DNA from 2 places in the Pseudomonas sp. OTU750018 genome. Region 1 is predicted to be linked to the other one. Evidence: predicted binding sites of a transcription regulator. Region 1 holds the regulator's gene; the other holds the start of a gene.
The links. The regulator LexA, encoded in region 1, represses DNA repair genes until DNA is damaged. The targets are predictions, from matches to a motif close to CTGTNTNNNNANACAG.
Positions count from the first base shown of each region.

Region 1 (6,893 bases):
AGCTGGGTGAGCTGGTCGAGCTGGCACAGTCCGCCGACAGCTGGGTTGCTCAGCTGCTCAAGGCTTATGCCGAGCTGTTTCAGCCGCCGCAGGCTCGCAAGAAGGCTAAGGTCGATCCCGCTACACCGTTGATCACCGCGGTCAGCCTAGATGAAGAAGTTATGCCGTTGACGCAGGAAATGCTGGAGACGTGGCGTCAGCAGCTGAAGGCTCTGGCGCAGCGGTTTCGAGAAACCTTGAGCGAGTGGTAAGGCGCTGATTGGACCGGCGGACTAGGGCGAGCCCGAGTCGGCTGTTACACTGTCGGCCTATTGTGGAGAGCTAAGCCAATGCCTACATCATTCCTGGAAATTGTAGAATTGCCCGACGGGCGTATCGCCCTGCGTCGTGCAGAGGATGAAGAATCACTGGTGGTGCTGGATTTCTCTGCCGATGCCAAGGCCTTTCTGCAGGGGCAGCATGTTGAGGTGGCCAAAGCCATGCTCAATGTGGGTGTACAGATGGCGGGGCGGTTGGCTGAAAATAATTTTCAGCAGGAAGAAGGCCCTCGAATCCTGCATTGATTGCAGTTCTCTTGGGGGCTGAAATTACAACGATCTGCCAGCGTTTTGTTGCCTAGACCTCTTTTCGGCTAAGCCGCACGCTCCTTGTGCGACCTGAGGCCAATTATCCCAAACTGATATTTAGGCTTTGCGCTTTTCCCTGTCGTGCGGCCTGCTCAAGCTGTTGCCGCGCCTGACGCTCAAGTGGATGCAGCCAGCTGACAACGGTGTGGCTGCGTCCTAGCATCAGGGCCTGCTGGGCCAGTTCGAGCGCGCTTTGTGTGCCCCGGGGATGCAGCAGCAGGATGCGTTCACGGTTCAGGCCCGCGTCGCGTAGCCAAGTTTGGGTCAGGCTTGATGGCGGCGCGATAAGGGTCAGCCAGCGTTCATCGTGGTTGTCACTAAGTTCACGCAAAATCGGCGCTAGAAGGTTCAGGCAGTGCCCAGCTGCACCGCGCAGCGATAGCTCACTGAAAGCCTCTGTTTCATCATCCGGCCAGGTTAGCTCAGCGCTATCGGCAAATAATGGTGTCACCGTCGATGCCAGGAATGCATCGAACAAAGGCAGTTGTGTACGGTTCAGTGATTGCGGGAACTGCATAAATCCTCCACTAGCGGCGGATAACGCCGACGCTCAAGCCTTCAATAATCAGGTCCTGTTCTTCCAGGTCTACTTCGATCGGCGCGAACTCCGGGTTTTCCGCAATCAGCCAGACCTTGTTGCCTTCACGCTTGAAACGTTTGACCGTTACTTCGTCATCGAGACGCGCCACCACCACTTGCCCGTTACGGGCTTCACGGGTGGTATGTACGGCCAGCAGATCGCCATCGAATATGCCAATGTCTTTCATGCTCATGCCGCGTACACGCAGCAGGTAATCAGCCTTGGGATGGAAGAAATCTGGGTTGATCTTGCAGGACTCTTCAACATGCTGTTGCGCCAGGATCGGCGCACCTGCAGCGACGCGACCAATCACCGGTAAGCCTTCGTCCTCTTCAGCATTAGGTTCGAAGCCGGGAATGCGGATGCCGCGTGAAGCGCCAGGGGTCATTTCGATGGCACCCTTGCGAGCCAGGGCCTTGAGGTGCTCTTCCGCTGCGTTGGGGGATTTGAAACCCAGTTTCAAGGCGATTTCCGCACGGGTAGGCGGGTAGCCGTTGTCTTCAAGGCACTGCTTGATGAAAGCGAGAATTTCAGCTTGGCGCGGCGTCAGTTTTAGCATGGTCGGCTCTGTTTTTTTGTACAGTGACTGGGATTATATACAGTGATCGGCGATTGGCAATCCTTGTGTTCTGATCTCTACTCAATTCACCTTCATGCCTTGTGTTGCAGTGCCCTGTTACTCAGGCTTCTTATGGGGCGTCTAGCTAGGGTTAGCACGTGCCCTTGGTGGATATCTGTGACCACCCGGCCACAAGATGGTTTGCCCGGCTTGACAAGCCGGGCAACTGAAACGTATGTTTCAAACAAGTGTTTGTTCAGATGAAAAGAGTCATGGCCCAGTCGGAAACCGTTGAACGCATTCTTGATGCGGCAGAGCAGCTTTTTGCAGAGAAAGGCTTCGCCGAAACGTCGCTGCGCCTGATCACCAGCAAGGCAGGGGTCAACCTGGCGGCGGTGAATTACCACTTTGGCTCAAAGAAAGCCCTGATTCAGGCGGTGTTCTCGCGTTTTCTCGGACCGTTCTGTGTAAGCCTTGAGCGCGAGCTGGATCGCCGTCAGGCGAAGCCGGATAGCAAGGTCAGTCTCGAAGAGCTGCTTGAGCTACTGGTTGAGCAGGCGCTGGCTGTAAAGCCGCGCAGTGGTAATGACCTTTCAATCTTTATGCGTCTGTTGGGCTTGGCCTTTAGCCAGAGCCAAGGGCACCTGCGCAAGTACCTTGAAGAGGTGTACGGCAAGGTGTTCCGCCGTTACATGCAACTGGTGCATGAAGCCGCTCCGCGCATTCCTCCTCTGGAACTGTTCTGGCGCGTGCACTTTATGCTCGGCGCCGCAGCGTTCAGCATGTCCGGGATCAAGGCCCTGCGGGCCATGTCGGAAACCGATTTCGGTGTTAACACCTCGATTGAGCAGGTGATGCGCCTGATGGTGCCATTCCTGGCCGCCGGCATGCGTTCGGAAACCGGCCTGACCGATGAAGCCCTGGCCAGCGCACAGCTCAAGCCGCGCACCAAGACTCCAGCCATCCCCAGCAAAGTTTGACCTCGGCGGGTGGGCTTGGTTGATGCTATCCGCTAAGCTAGCCGCCCATGGTTGCTCTCGATTTTCTGCATATTTCCCTCGCTGATCAGTGCCTGTATGGCTTTGCCAATGGGCAGCTGCAGCTGCGCCTTAGTGTTTCCGCTGCGCTGAATGGCGCCGGTGAGCGCAATGGTTCCGGCTGCACGCCGCGGGGCTTGCACAAGGTGCGGGCGAAGATTGGTGAGGGCTTGCCGAGTGCTGCCGTGCTGCGCGGACGGCGCTGGACCGGTGAGATCTGGTCGCCCGAGTTGCATGCGCAATTTCCTGGCCGCGACTGGATTCTTACGCGCATTCTCTGGTTGAGTGGTTGTGAGCCCGGACGCAATCGTCTGGGCGCTGTCGATACCTTTCGCCGCTATATCTACATACACGGTACGCCGGACAGCGAGCCTATGGGCGTGGCGCTGTCGCATGGCTGCGTGCGCATGCGCAACAGCGACGTGCTGGAACTCTTTGCGCGTGTCCCGGTTCAATGTGCGGTACAGATTGATGAGGCTGCTTGCCCCGATTGGGCTACGGCGCCTCTTATTTAAGGACGAGTTGTGAGTTCACCCATGCAAGGTTCATTGATGCTGGATATCGCCGGCACCTGGTTGACCGCTGAGGATCGCCAGATCCTCCGTCAGCCGCAGGTGGCTGGGCTGATTCTGTTCGCGCGCAATATTGAAGATCCGCGCCAGGTGCGCGAGTTGTCTGCGGCTATTCGTGCGGTGCGGCCTGATTTGCTGCTGGCGGTGGATCAGGAAGGCGGGCGCGTGCAGCGACTGCGTCAGGGCTTTGTGCGCTTGCCGGCGATGCGTGCGCTGGCTGATAACGCCAATGCCGAGCAGTTGGCTGAGCAGTGCGGCTGGATCATGGCCACCGAAGTGCTGGCTGCAGGTCTGGATCTGAGTTTTGCGCCAGTACTGGACTTGGATCATCAGCGCAGCGCCGTGGTTGGCAGCCGTTCTTTTGAGGGAGATGCGCAGTGTGCGACCTTGCTGGCTGGTGCGTTTATCCGTGGGATGAACGCTGCGGGCATGGCCGCGACTGGCAAGCATTTCCCTGGGCACGGCTGGGCCGAGGCAGATTCCCATGTGGCCATCCCTGTGGATGAGCGCAGCCTTGAGCAGATTCGTGCAGTCGATTTACAGCCTTTTGCCCAGTTGAGTCAGAAGCTGGCTGCAGTGATGCCCGCCCATGTGATCTACCCTCAGGTGGACAGTCAGCCTGCCGGTTTCTCCCGGCGCTGGCTGCAAGATATTTTGCGTGTGGAGCTGGCCTTTGATGGGGTGATTTTCAGCGACGACCTGTCGATGGCCGGTGCCCATGTGGTGGGTGATGCGGCTTGCCGTATTGAGGCGGCGCTGACTGCTGGTTGTGACATGGGCCTGGTATGTAACGACCGAGCAGCGGCAGAGCTGGCCTTGAGTGCCCTACAGCGTCTTAAGGTGGAACCGCCGAAAGGCTTGGGGCGCATGCGCCGGCAAGCGTTTCCTGGGGTTGAGTACCGGCAGAGCCCGCGTTGGCTGGCTGCGTTGGGCAGTCTGCGTGATGCGCAATTAATCGACTGAGGAGTTAGGGATGACGGTTTACGCGATTATCGGCGGTACGGGGCTGACCAAGCTGGATGGTCTGACCATCAAGGCCGCGCTGCATATCGACACGCCCTATGGCGCGCCCTCTGCGGCGGTGCTCAAGGGCGACTATGCTGGCCGCGAGGTGTTGTTCCTCGCACGCCACGGGCATCCGCACCGCATCCCGCCGCATCAGGTTAACTATCGCGCTAACCTCTGGGCGCTGCGTGAGGCGGGGGCCAAGGGCATCATCGCCGTGAACGCGGTGGGCGGTATTCACTCGGCTATGGGCACAGGGCACTTCTGCCTGCCGCACCAGATCATCGATTATACCTACGGCCGCGAACACACCTATTTCGAGGGTGAGCTGGAACATGTCACCCATGTGGATTTCAGTCATCCCTATGACGCTGGGCTGCGCACCAAGCTGGCCAATGCACTGACTGCCGAACACTGTGCGTTCAGCAATCATGGGCTGTACGGCTGTACCCAGGGCCCGCGCCTGGAAACCGCTGCGGAAATCGCACGAATGGAGCGCGATGGTTGCGACATTGTCGGCATGACGGGCATGCCGGAAGCGGTACTGGCCCGTGAGCTGGCCTTGCCCTACGCCTGCCTGGCGCTGGTGGTAAACCCGGCCGCTGGCAAGTCCCGTGCGCTGATCACCATGGCGGAAATCGAGCGCGCCCTGGAAGAGGGGATGGGGACGGTCAAGGCCGTGCTAGCACGGGTGCTGACCAGTTAGCTGGTCACCCTGCATTCACAAAAAAGGGCCGCATAATGCGGCCCTTTTTTGTACCTGACTGTTCAGAGCGGGCTGACGCGAATCAGCATGCCTAGGCTGCCATTATCCACAAAGGTTAATTCGCCGCTGGTCAGGCGACTGCTTTGTTTGATGCGTTCGCTGTCCGCGATGGTGCCACTGGTGTCGATCTGATTAACCCAGATGTCGCTCTCTAGTTCGATCACGCGGCCACCTTTGAGGCCGATGGTGCCTTCGATCGGGAAGTGACCGAACTGTTCGTCGCCGGCGCTGATAGCGGCGCGGCTGATCGATTCACCCAGGCTTTGGGACCAAGCTTTGTGCAGCAAGACCTCATAGCCGTTCGACGGGTTGAGTTTGCCGGCTTCGGCATTCAAAGCGGGTGTGCGACTGTTCCTACCGTCTACTGGCAGCGCATTCTGTGCCCAGTTATCGGGTGGCAATTGGCCGGCGGAAATCGGCGTGGCGGCCTGGCGGAATACGATGACTTCAACCTGGTAGAGGCTTTCAGCCAGGGCGGCAGTGCTATTGAGCAGGCTCAGTAGAATGAGCTGCAGCAGGGCCAGGTTGCGGAGTGCGCGCATGGGGTAATCCTTTATGTAGAGGGAGTCAGGCGCTCGAACAGCGCTTCGAGTGTGTTGAATCGTTCTTCCGGGCGCTCCATCGGCACCTGGAATTTAAACAGCGTCGCACCTTCGAACTTGTAGCGGTTCGGTGCACCCTGAATCAGCTTGATCAGCGTCAGTGGGTCGACGCAGGTGTCGGCAGTGAATTCGATGCGGCCACCTTGCGGGCCCGCGTCGACTTTTTTGATGCCAAGCTTTTCTGCCTGTAATTTCAGCAGGGTGATGCGTACCAAGTTCTTGGTCGGCTCCGGCAGCAGGCCGAAGCGGTCGATCATCTCCACCTGCAGCTCTTTCAGGCCATCCTCGTCAGCGGCGTTGGCAATGCGCTTGTACATGATCAGTCGTGCGTGTACGTCAGGCAGGTAGTCGTCGGGGATCAATGCCGGCACGCGCAGGTTGATCTCAGGGCCGCCGCCAAGCGGTTGATCGAGGTTGGGTTGCTCACCTTTGCGGATGGACTTCACTGCGCGTTCGAGCATTTCCATATACAGGGTGAAACCGACCGCTTGGATCTGACCGCTCTGGCCATCGCCGAGCAGCTCACCGGCTCCACGGATTTCCAGGTCATGGGTGGCCAGGACGAAGCCGGCGCCAAGGTCTTGGGCGTTACTGATGGCTTCTAGGCGCTTCTGCGCGTCGTCGGTCATCTGTTTGCGTGGTGGAGTCAGCAGGTAGGCATAGGCCTGGTGGTGGCTGCGGCCAACGCGACCGCGCAACTGGTGCAGCTGGGCCAGGCCGAACTTGTCAGCGCGCTCAATGATGATGGTGTTGGCGCTCGGCACGTCGATCCCGGTTTCGATGATGGTCGAGGCGATCAGCACGTTGAAGCGCTTGTGATAGAAGTCACCCATCACCTGTTCCAGCTCGCGCTCGCGCATTTGCCCGTGGCCGATGCCGATACGCGCTTCGGGCACCAGTTCAGCCAGGTCGGCGGCGCACTTCTCGATGGTTTTCACATCGTTGTGCAGGTAGTACACCTGGCCGCCACGCAGCAGTTCGCGCAGCAGGGCTTCTTTAATCGTCGGATTGTTCTGCTCCATGACGAAGGTGCGAACCGACAGGCGCCGTGCCGGCGGCGTGGCGATGATCGACAGATCACGCATGCCCGCCACGGCCATGTTCAGCGTCCGTGGAATGGGCGTGGCTGTGAGGGTGAGGATATCC
Region 1 covers NZ_JAAPAU010000001.1:228,811-235,703, reverse strand. The annotation lists gene HCI85_RS01205 (DUF6586 family protein) at 1-251, shown strand, start outside; gene HCI85_RS01200 (hypothetical protein) at 330-563, shown strand; gene sulA (SOS-induced cell division inhibitor SulA) at 667-1,143, opposite strand; gene lexA (transcriptional repressor LexA) at 1,154-1,765, opposite strand; gene HCI85_RS01185 (TetR/AcrR family transcriptional regulator) at 2,038-2,745, shown strand; gene HCI85_RS01180 (L,D-transpeptidase) at 2,793-3,317, shown strand; gene nagZ (beta-N-acetylhexosaminidase) at 3,339-4,337, shown strand; gene HCI85_RS01170 (S-methyl-5'-thioinosine phosphorylase) at 4,348-5,085, shown strand; gene HCI85_RS01165 (CsiV family protein) at 5,148-5,687, opposite strand; gene mfd (transcription-repair coupling factor) at 5,699-6,893, opposite strand, start outside.

Region 2 (6,893 bases), on a different contig from region 1:
CAGGTTTAAGGGCTGGCTTACTCAAGAAAACCTCCGAAAATCAAAACGTGAAGCAAACGCAGATTGTAAAAAAGCGGGATGACGTATCGACCGTCACCCCGCTTTTTTATCTGATTCATTCTGCGCAACTTTAGTGGACACACTAAAGCAGAAAGCTTACAGGAAACTGCCTTTTGGGTCCACCGCCAGTTGCGACTCAGACCCAGGTAAAACACATTCCTGCGACAGAATGCCTCAGTTAAGCCCCAGAACGTCCTGCATGTCGTACAGGCCCGGCTGCCGCTGGTGCAACCACAACGCCGCGCGTACAGCGCCTTTGGCGAAGGTCATACGACTGGATGCCTTGTGGGTGATTTCCACACGCTCGCCATCAGCGGCGAACAACACGGTGTGATCACCCACCACATCACCAGCGCGCACCGTGGCAAAACCGATGGTTTCGCGCTCGCGCGCACCGGTCTGGCCTTCACGACCATAGACAGCGACCTTCTGCAGATCACGCCCCAGGGCATTGGCCACTACTTCACCCATACGCAAGGCGGTGCCGGACGGAGCATCGACCTTGTGACGGTGATGAGCTTCGATGATTTCGATATCCACGTCATCACCTAGAACCCGCGCCGCAGTGTCGAGCAATTTCAGGCACAGATTGACGCCGACACTGAAGTTGGCGGCAAACACGATGGAAATCTGTTTACCGGCATCAGCCAGCAGCTGCTTTTCTGCCGGGGAAAAACCGGTGGTGCCGATCACCATAGACTTACCGGCCTGACGGCAGATTTCCAGGTTTTTCAGGGTCACCGACGGATGGGTGAAGTCGATCAGCACATCGAACTGATCGAGCACCGCACTCAGATCGCCGGACAGATTGACGCCAATCTTGCCCTGCGCCACCAGCTCACCAACATCCGCACCAACCAGGCTGCTATCGGCACGATCAATCGCCGCACTCAGTCTTGCACCATCGACCAGCTGCACGGCTTCGACCAGGGTCTTGCCCATACGCCCGGCGGCGCCCATCACAGCAATACGTTGCATAGCTATCAGCTCCAAGCTGTCGCCACAGACTGCAGCAGCCGCTTAGCGACCGCGCAGCCTGTCAGCGGGATTTACAGGTCGCCAAAGAAGCGCTTAACGCCTTCGAACCAGCCATTGGCCTTCGGCGAATGCGAGCTGTCGCCTTCCAGGGTTTTGCGGAACTCATCAAGCAGTTCGCGCTGACGTTTGTCTAGGTTGACCGGGGTTTCCACCGCCACCTTGCACATCAAGTCGCCGGCACCACCACCACGCACGGGCGCGACGCCCTTGCCACGCAAGCGGAACATCTTGCCGGTCTGCGTGCCTTCCGGGATCTTCAGCTTGACTCGACCATCCAGGGTCGGCACTTCCAGCTCGCCACCCAGGGCCGCATCGGCAAAGCTGATCGGCACTTCGCAGTACAGGTGCTTGCCGTCGCGCTGGAAGATCGCGTGCTCGCGCACATTCACCACCACGTACAGGTCGCCCGCCGGGCCGCCCATGGCACCTGCCTCGCCTTCGCCAGACAGACGAATGCGGTCGCCGGTATCGACGCCAGCCGGCACTTTAACCGACAAGGTCTTGTGCTCTTCGACCCGGCCGTGACCGTGGCAGGAGCCGCAAGGATCGGTGATCATCTTGCCGCTGCCGTGGCAACGGGGACAGGTCTGCTGCACCGAGAAGAAGCCTTGCTGCATACGCACCTGGCCAATACCACCACAGGTGGTACAGGTCACCGGCGTGGTGCCCTTCTTCGCGCCCGAGCCATCGCAAGGTTTGCAATTGACCAGCGTCGGCACGCGAATGGTCACCGTAGTGCCGCGCACCGCTTCTTCCAGGTCCAGCTCCAGGGTGTAGCGCAGGTCACTGCCGCGCTGTGCGCCGCCACGTTGACCGCCACGACCACCGCCACCGAAGAAATCGCTAAATACATCACCGAAGATATCGGAGAAGTTCGCCCCGCCCGGGCCGCCACCGCCGCCACCCATTTGCGGATCGACACCGGCGTGGCCGTACTGATCGTAAGCCGAACGTTTGGCCGCATCGGAAAGCACTTCGTAAGCCTCGTTGGCTTCCTTGAACTTCTCTTCGGCGGCTTTATCGTCCGGGTTACGGTCGGGGTGATACTTCATGGCCAGACGGCGGTAGGCTTTTTTCAGCTCCGCTTCGCTGGCGCCGCGCTCGACACCGAGCACCTCATAAAAATCGCGTTTAGCCATAAGTCTTCAACACCTTTAAATCGTCTACTCCAGACACGCCAACGCGGGAGCAAGCTCCCGCGCGGCGGATCATGCCGAACGCGACTCGCGTCACGCTCGGCCAGAGCGGCATAAGCTTGCGCCTATTTATTTGTTGTCTTTGACCTCTTCGAACTCAGCGTCGACCACGTCGTCGCCTGCGTCCTTGGCTTGCTCAGCACCCGGGGCTTGTGCACCTGGCTGCGGCTGCTCGGCGTACATCTTCTGCGCAAGCGGTGCGGTCACTTCGGACAGCGCGGTCATCTTGGCGTCTATTTCAGCTTTGTCGTCACCCTTGATAGCCACTTCCAATGCGCTCAATGCGGTTTCGATAGCAGTCTTCTCGTCGGCAGTAGCTTTGTCGCCGGCCTCGGTGATCATCTTGCGGGTGGCGTGCACCAGCTGATCGCCCTGGTTACGTGCGGTCGCCAGCTCTTCGAACTTGCGATCTTCCTCGGCGTTGACTTCGGCATCACGAACCATCTGCTGAATTTCTTCTTCAGACAGACCGGAATTGGCCTTGATCACGATCGACTGAGTCTTGCCGGTGGCCTTGTCTTTCGCGCCGACGTGCAGGATGCCGTTGGCATCGATATCGAAGGTTACTTCGATCTGCGGTACGCCACGCGGAGCCGGTGGAATCTCGGCCAGGTCGAATTTGCCCAGCGACTTGTTACCGCTGGCTTGCTTGCGCTCGCCCTGCAGCACGTGAATGGTCACGGCACCTTGGTTGTCGTCAGCAGTCGAGAACACTTGCGATTTCTTGGTCGGAATCGTGGTGTTTTTCTCGATCAGCGCAGTCATCACGCCGCCCATGGTTTCGATACCCAGGGTCAGCGGGCTGACGTCGAGCAGCAGCACGTCTTTGACGTCTCCCGACAGTACCGCGCCCTGGATAGCAGCACCCATGGCCACGGCTTCGTCCGGGTTAACGTCTTTACGCGCTTCTTTACCAAAGAAATCAGTAACCAGCTTCTGCACCAGCGGCATACGGGTCTGACCGCCGACCAGAATCACGTCGTTGATCGCACCGATGTCGATACCAGCGTCTTTCAGCGCAATACGGCACGGTTCGATGGTGCGCTGCACCAGGTCTTCAACCAGCGATTCCAGCTTGGCGCGGGATATCTTCACGTTCAGGTGCTTAGGACCGGTGGCGTCTGCAGTGATGTACGGCAGGTTCACGTCGGTCGACTGGCTCGAGGACAGTTCGATCTTGGCTTTCTCAGCAGCTTCTTTCAGGCGCTGCATGGCCAGCGGGTCACCCTTAAGGTTCATGCCGCTTTCTTTCTTGAATTCGTCAACGAGGTAGTCGATCAGACGAATATCGAAGTCTTCACCACCGAGGAAGGTGTCGCCGTTGGTGGCCAACACTTCGAACTGGTGCTCGCCGTCAACCTCAGCAATTTCGATCACGGATACGTCGAAGGTACCGCCACCCAGGTCATAGACGATCACGGTGTGATCGCCCTTGGCCTTGTCCATACCGTACGCCAGAGCAGCCGCGGTAGGCTCGTTGATGATGCGTTTTACATCCAGACCAGCAATACGGCCGGCGTCTTTGGTGGCCTGACGCTGACTGTCGTTGAAGTAGGCCGGCACGGTGATCACCGCTTCGGTCACTGGCTCGCCGAGGTAGTCTTCGGCGGTTTTCTTCATTTTCTTCAGGATTTCAGCCGAGATTTGCGGCGGCGCCATCTTCTGGCCGTTCACTTCAACCCAGGCGTCACCGTTGTCCGCCTTGGCGATCTTGTACGGCACCATTTGGATGTCTTTCTGCACGACGTCTTCTTCAAAACGACGACCGATCAGACGCTTTACCGCATACAGGGTGTTATGCGGATTGGTCACGGCCTGACGCTTGGCCGACTGGCCGACGAGGATTTCACCGTCGTTGGCATACGCGATGATCGACGGCGTAGTACGCGCGCCTTCAGCGTTTTCGATAACTTTAGCGACACCGTTTTCCAGAACCGAGACGCACGAGTTGGTGGTCCCAAGGTCGATACCAATAATTTTGCCCATTTTCACTCTCCCGAAACTTTGATAATCCCGCCGCTGATCGTTGTCAGCGGCGGTAGCACTAAAACGCTTGACTGTTTAATGGGGGCAGCTCGGCGAATTTCAAGCCTGCTCATCGATCGATGGCGGCGCTTCTACCGGTGCCTTGCTGACCACCACCATGGCGGGGCGCAGCAGACGACCATTGAGCATGTAGCCCTTCTGGAACACCTTGAGCACGCTATTTGGCTCGACGCTGGTGCTTTCCTGCATCGCCATCGCCTGATGGTGTTCGGCGTTGAACGGTGCACCATGCGGATCAATGGCTTCCAACTGGTGACGCTTGAGGGTGTCGCCGAACAGCTTGAGTGTCAGCTCCATGCCCTCACGTACAGCCTTGATCGCCTCATCATCAGGATTCGACAGCTCAAGACCGCGCTCCAGGCTATCCACCACCGGCAACAGGTCGTTGGCGAATTTCTCCAGAGCGAATTTGTGCGCCTTCTCTACATCCTGCTCGGCGCGGCGGCGCACATTCTGCAGATCGGCAGCCATGCGCAGCGACTGATCCTGCGCAGTAGCCAGTTGCTCTTCCAGCGCTTGCACGCGGGCAACCAGGTCATCGCCCGCAGCCGCTTCTGCAGCTGTTTGTACATCGGGATTCTGCGTATCCAGGGTCTGTTCGTCAGCCATGCGTCTCTCCTCTTATAAATCCGACGCGAGCCTTAACTCACGTACCTGGCTGCTATATGGGGTCAAAAAATGTGGTTTCAAGGACAACAGACGGATTGTCAGCCCACAAAAAAACACTGTATAAATAACCAGACATGAACTTGGGAGGCCCTCGCCATGCTGGTGCACCTGTCCGTACACAACTACGCCATCGTTGAACACCTTGATCTAGAGCTGGACGCCGGCATGAGCGTGATCAGCGGTGAAACCGGCGCGGGCAAGTCGATCATGCTCGATGCCCTAGGCCTGACCCTGGGTGATCGTGCCGACAGCGGCGTGGTCCGTCCCGGTGCGGACAAGGCGGACATCCTCGCCAGCTTCGACCTGCACGACATCCCCGAAGCCCGCGCCTGGTTGGCCGAGCGTGACCTGGACAACGACGGCCCGTGCATCCTGCGCCGAGTGATCACCGCCGAAGGCCGCTCGCGCGGCTATATCAACGGATCACCCTGCCCGCAAGGCGACCTCAAGGCTCTAGGCGAACTGCTGATCGACATTCACAGCCAACACGAACATCAGTCTCTGCTCAAACCTGACACCCACCGCCGCCTGCTTGATGAATATGCTGGCAGCCAGGAACTGGCGCGCCAGGTGCAGCTCGCTGCACAGCGCTGGAAACAGACGCGCAATGAGCTGGAACGCATCGCCAACATCGGCGACGAGCAACGCGCACGCCACCAATTGCTCAGTTATCAGCTCGAAGAACTGGATAACCTAGCCTTGGGTGAGGACGAGCTAGAACAACTGGAGCAGGAACATAAAAACCTGACCAACGCCGAAAGCCTGCTCAGCGCATGCCGCCTGGTGATCGAGCAATGCAGCGAGAATGACGCTGGCAACGTGCTGTCCGCCCTGACCAGCAGCCTCAATCGCCTCAGCGCCTTCCAGGGTCAGCCCGGCGCATTGAGCGAAGCCACCAACCTGCTGGCCAGCGCGCAAATCCAGGTAGAAGAAGCCGTCGGCGAGCTGAACCGCTTTCTCGACCACTTCGACGCCGACCCCGAGCGCCTGCAGCAAATGGAAGAACGCCTGGACGCGATCTACACCCTGGCGCGCAAGCACCGCATCCAACCAACCGAGTTGGGCGCCATGCAGCAACAGCTGTTTGAAGAGCTGGAAAGCCTGAATGCCGACGACCAGGCTGCCGAGCGCCTGAGCGACGAACTGGCCGCCTTCGAGCGGCATTATCAGGAAAAGGCTGCCGAGCTGAGCACTTTGCGTAATAGCGCCGCCGACCAGTTGGCCAGAGCAGTTGAACAGGAAATGCAGAACCTCGGCATGCCGGGCGGGCGTTTCAACATCAAGCTAAGCGCCAACAGCAGCAGCGAGCCACACCCGAATGGCCTGGAGCAGCTGGAGTTTCTCGTCAGCGCCAACCCTGGCCAACCGCTGAAAGCCCTGGCCAAAGTTGCCTCGGGCGGCGAGCTGTCGCGTATCAGCCTGGCGATTCAGGTGATCACCGCGCAAACCTCGCGGGTACCGACGTTGGTATTCGATGAAGTTGACGTCGGCATCGGCGGCCCCACCGCAGAAGTGGTCGGGCAACTGTTGCGCCGGCTCGGCGAGCGCGGCCAGGTGCTGACTGTTACCCACTTGCCGCAAGTAGCCGCACAAGGTCACCAGCACTTATTTGTGCACAAAGTGCGCGACAGTGACGCCACCCGTACCGCTGTCAGCAAGCTAGACAGCGCGCAGCGTGTCGAGGAAATCGCACGCATGCTCGGCGGCGTCGACCTGACAGAGGAGTCATTGGCCCACGCCAGAAAGATGGTCAGCAGCGCTCAAGCCTGACCCCAAAACACAGCAAGAAAAAAGGCGACCCCAAGGTCGCCTTTTTCATATGCCGATCAATCAGCTCTTTTTGCGCACATACAGCACAAGGTTGTGATCAACCAGCTCAAAGCC
Region 2 covers NZ_JAAPAU010000004.1:361,628-368,520, reverse strand. The annotation lists gene carA (glutamine-hydrolyzing carbamoyl-phosphate synthase small subunit) at 1-25, opposite strand, end outside; gene dapB (4-hydroxy-tetrahydrodipicolinate reductase) at 235-1,038, opposite strand; gene dnaJ (molecular chaperone DnaJ) at 1,110-2,237, opposite strand; gene dnaK (molecular chaperone DnaK) at 2,364-4,280, opposite strand; gene grpE (nucleotide exchange factor GrpE) at 4,380-4,949, opposite strand; gene recN (DNA repair protein RecN) at 5,106-6,779, shown strand; gene fur (ferric iron uptake transcriptional regulator) at 6,840-6,893, opposite strand, start outside.
Region 2: recN (DNA repair protein RecN) is a predicted target of LexA. The motif match lies at 5,066-5,081, and genes of this name have one in related genera.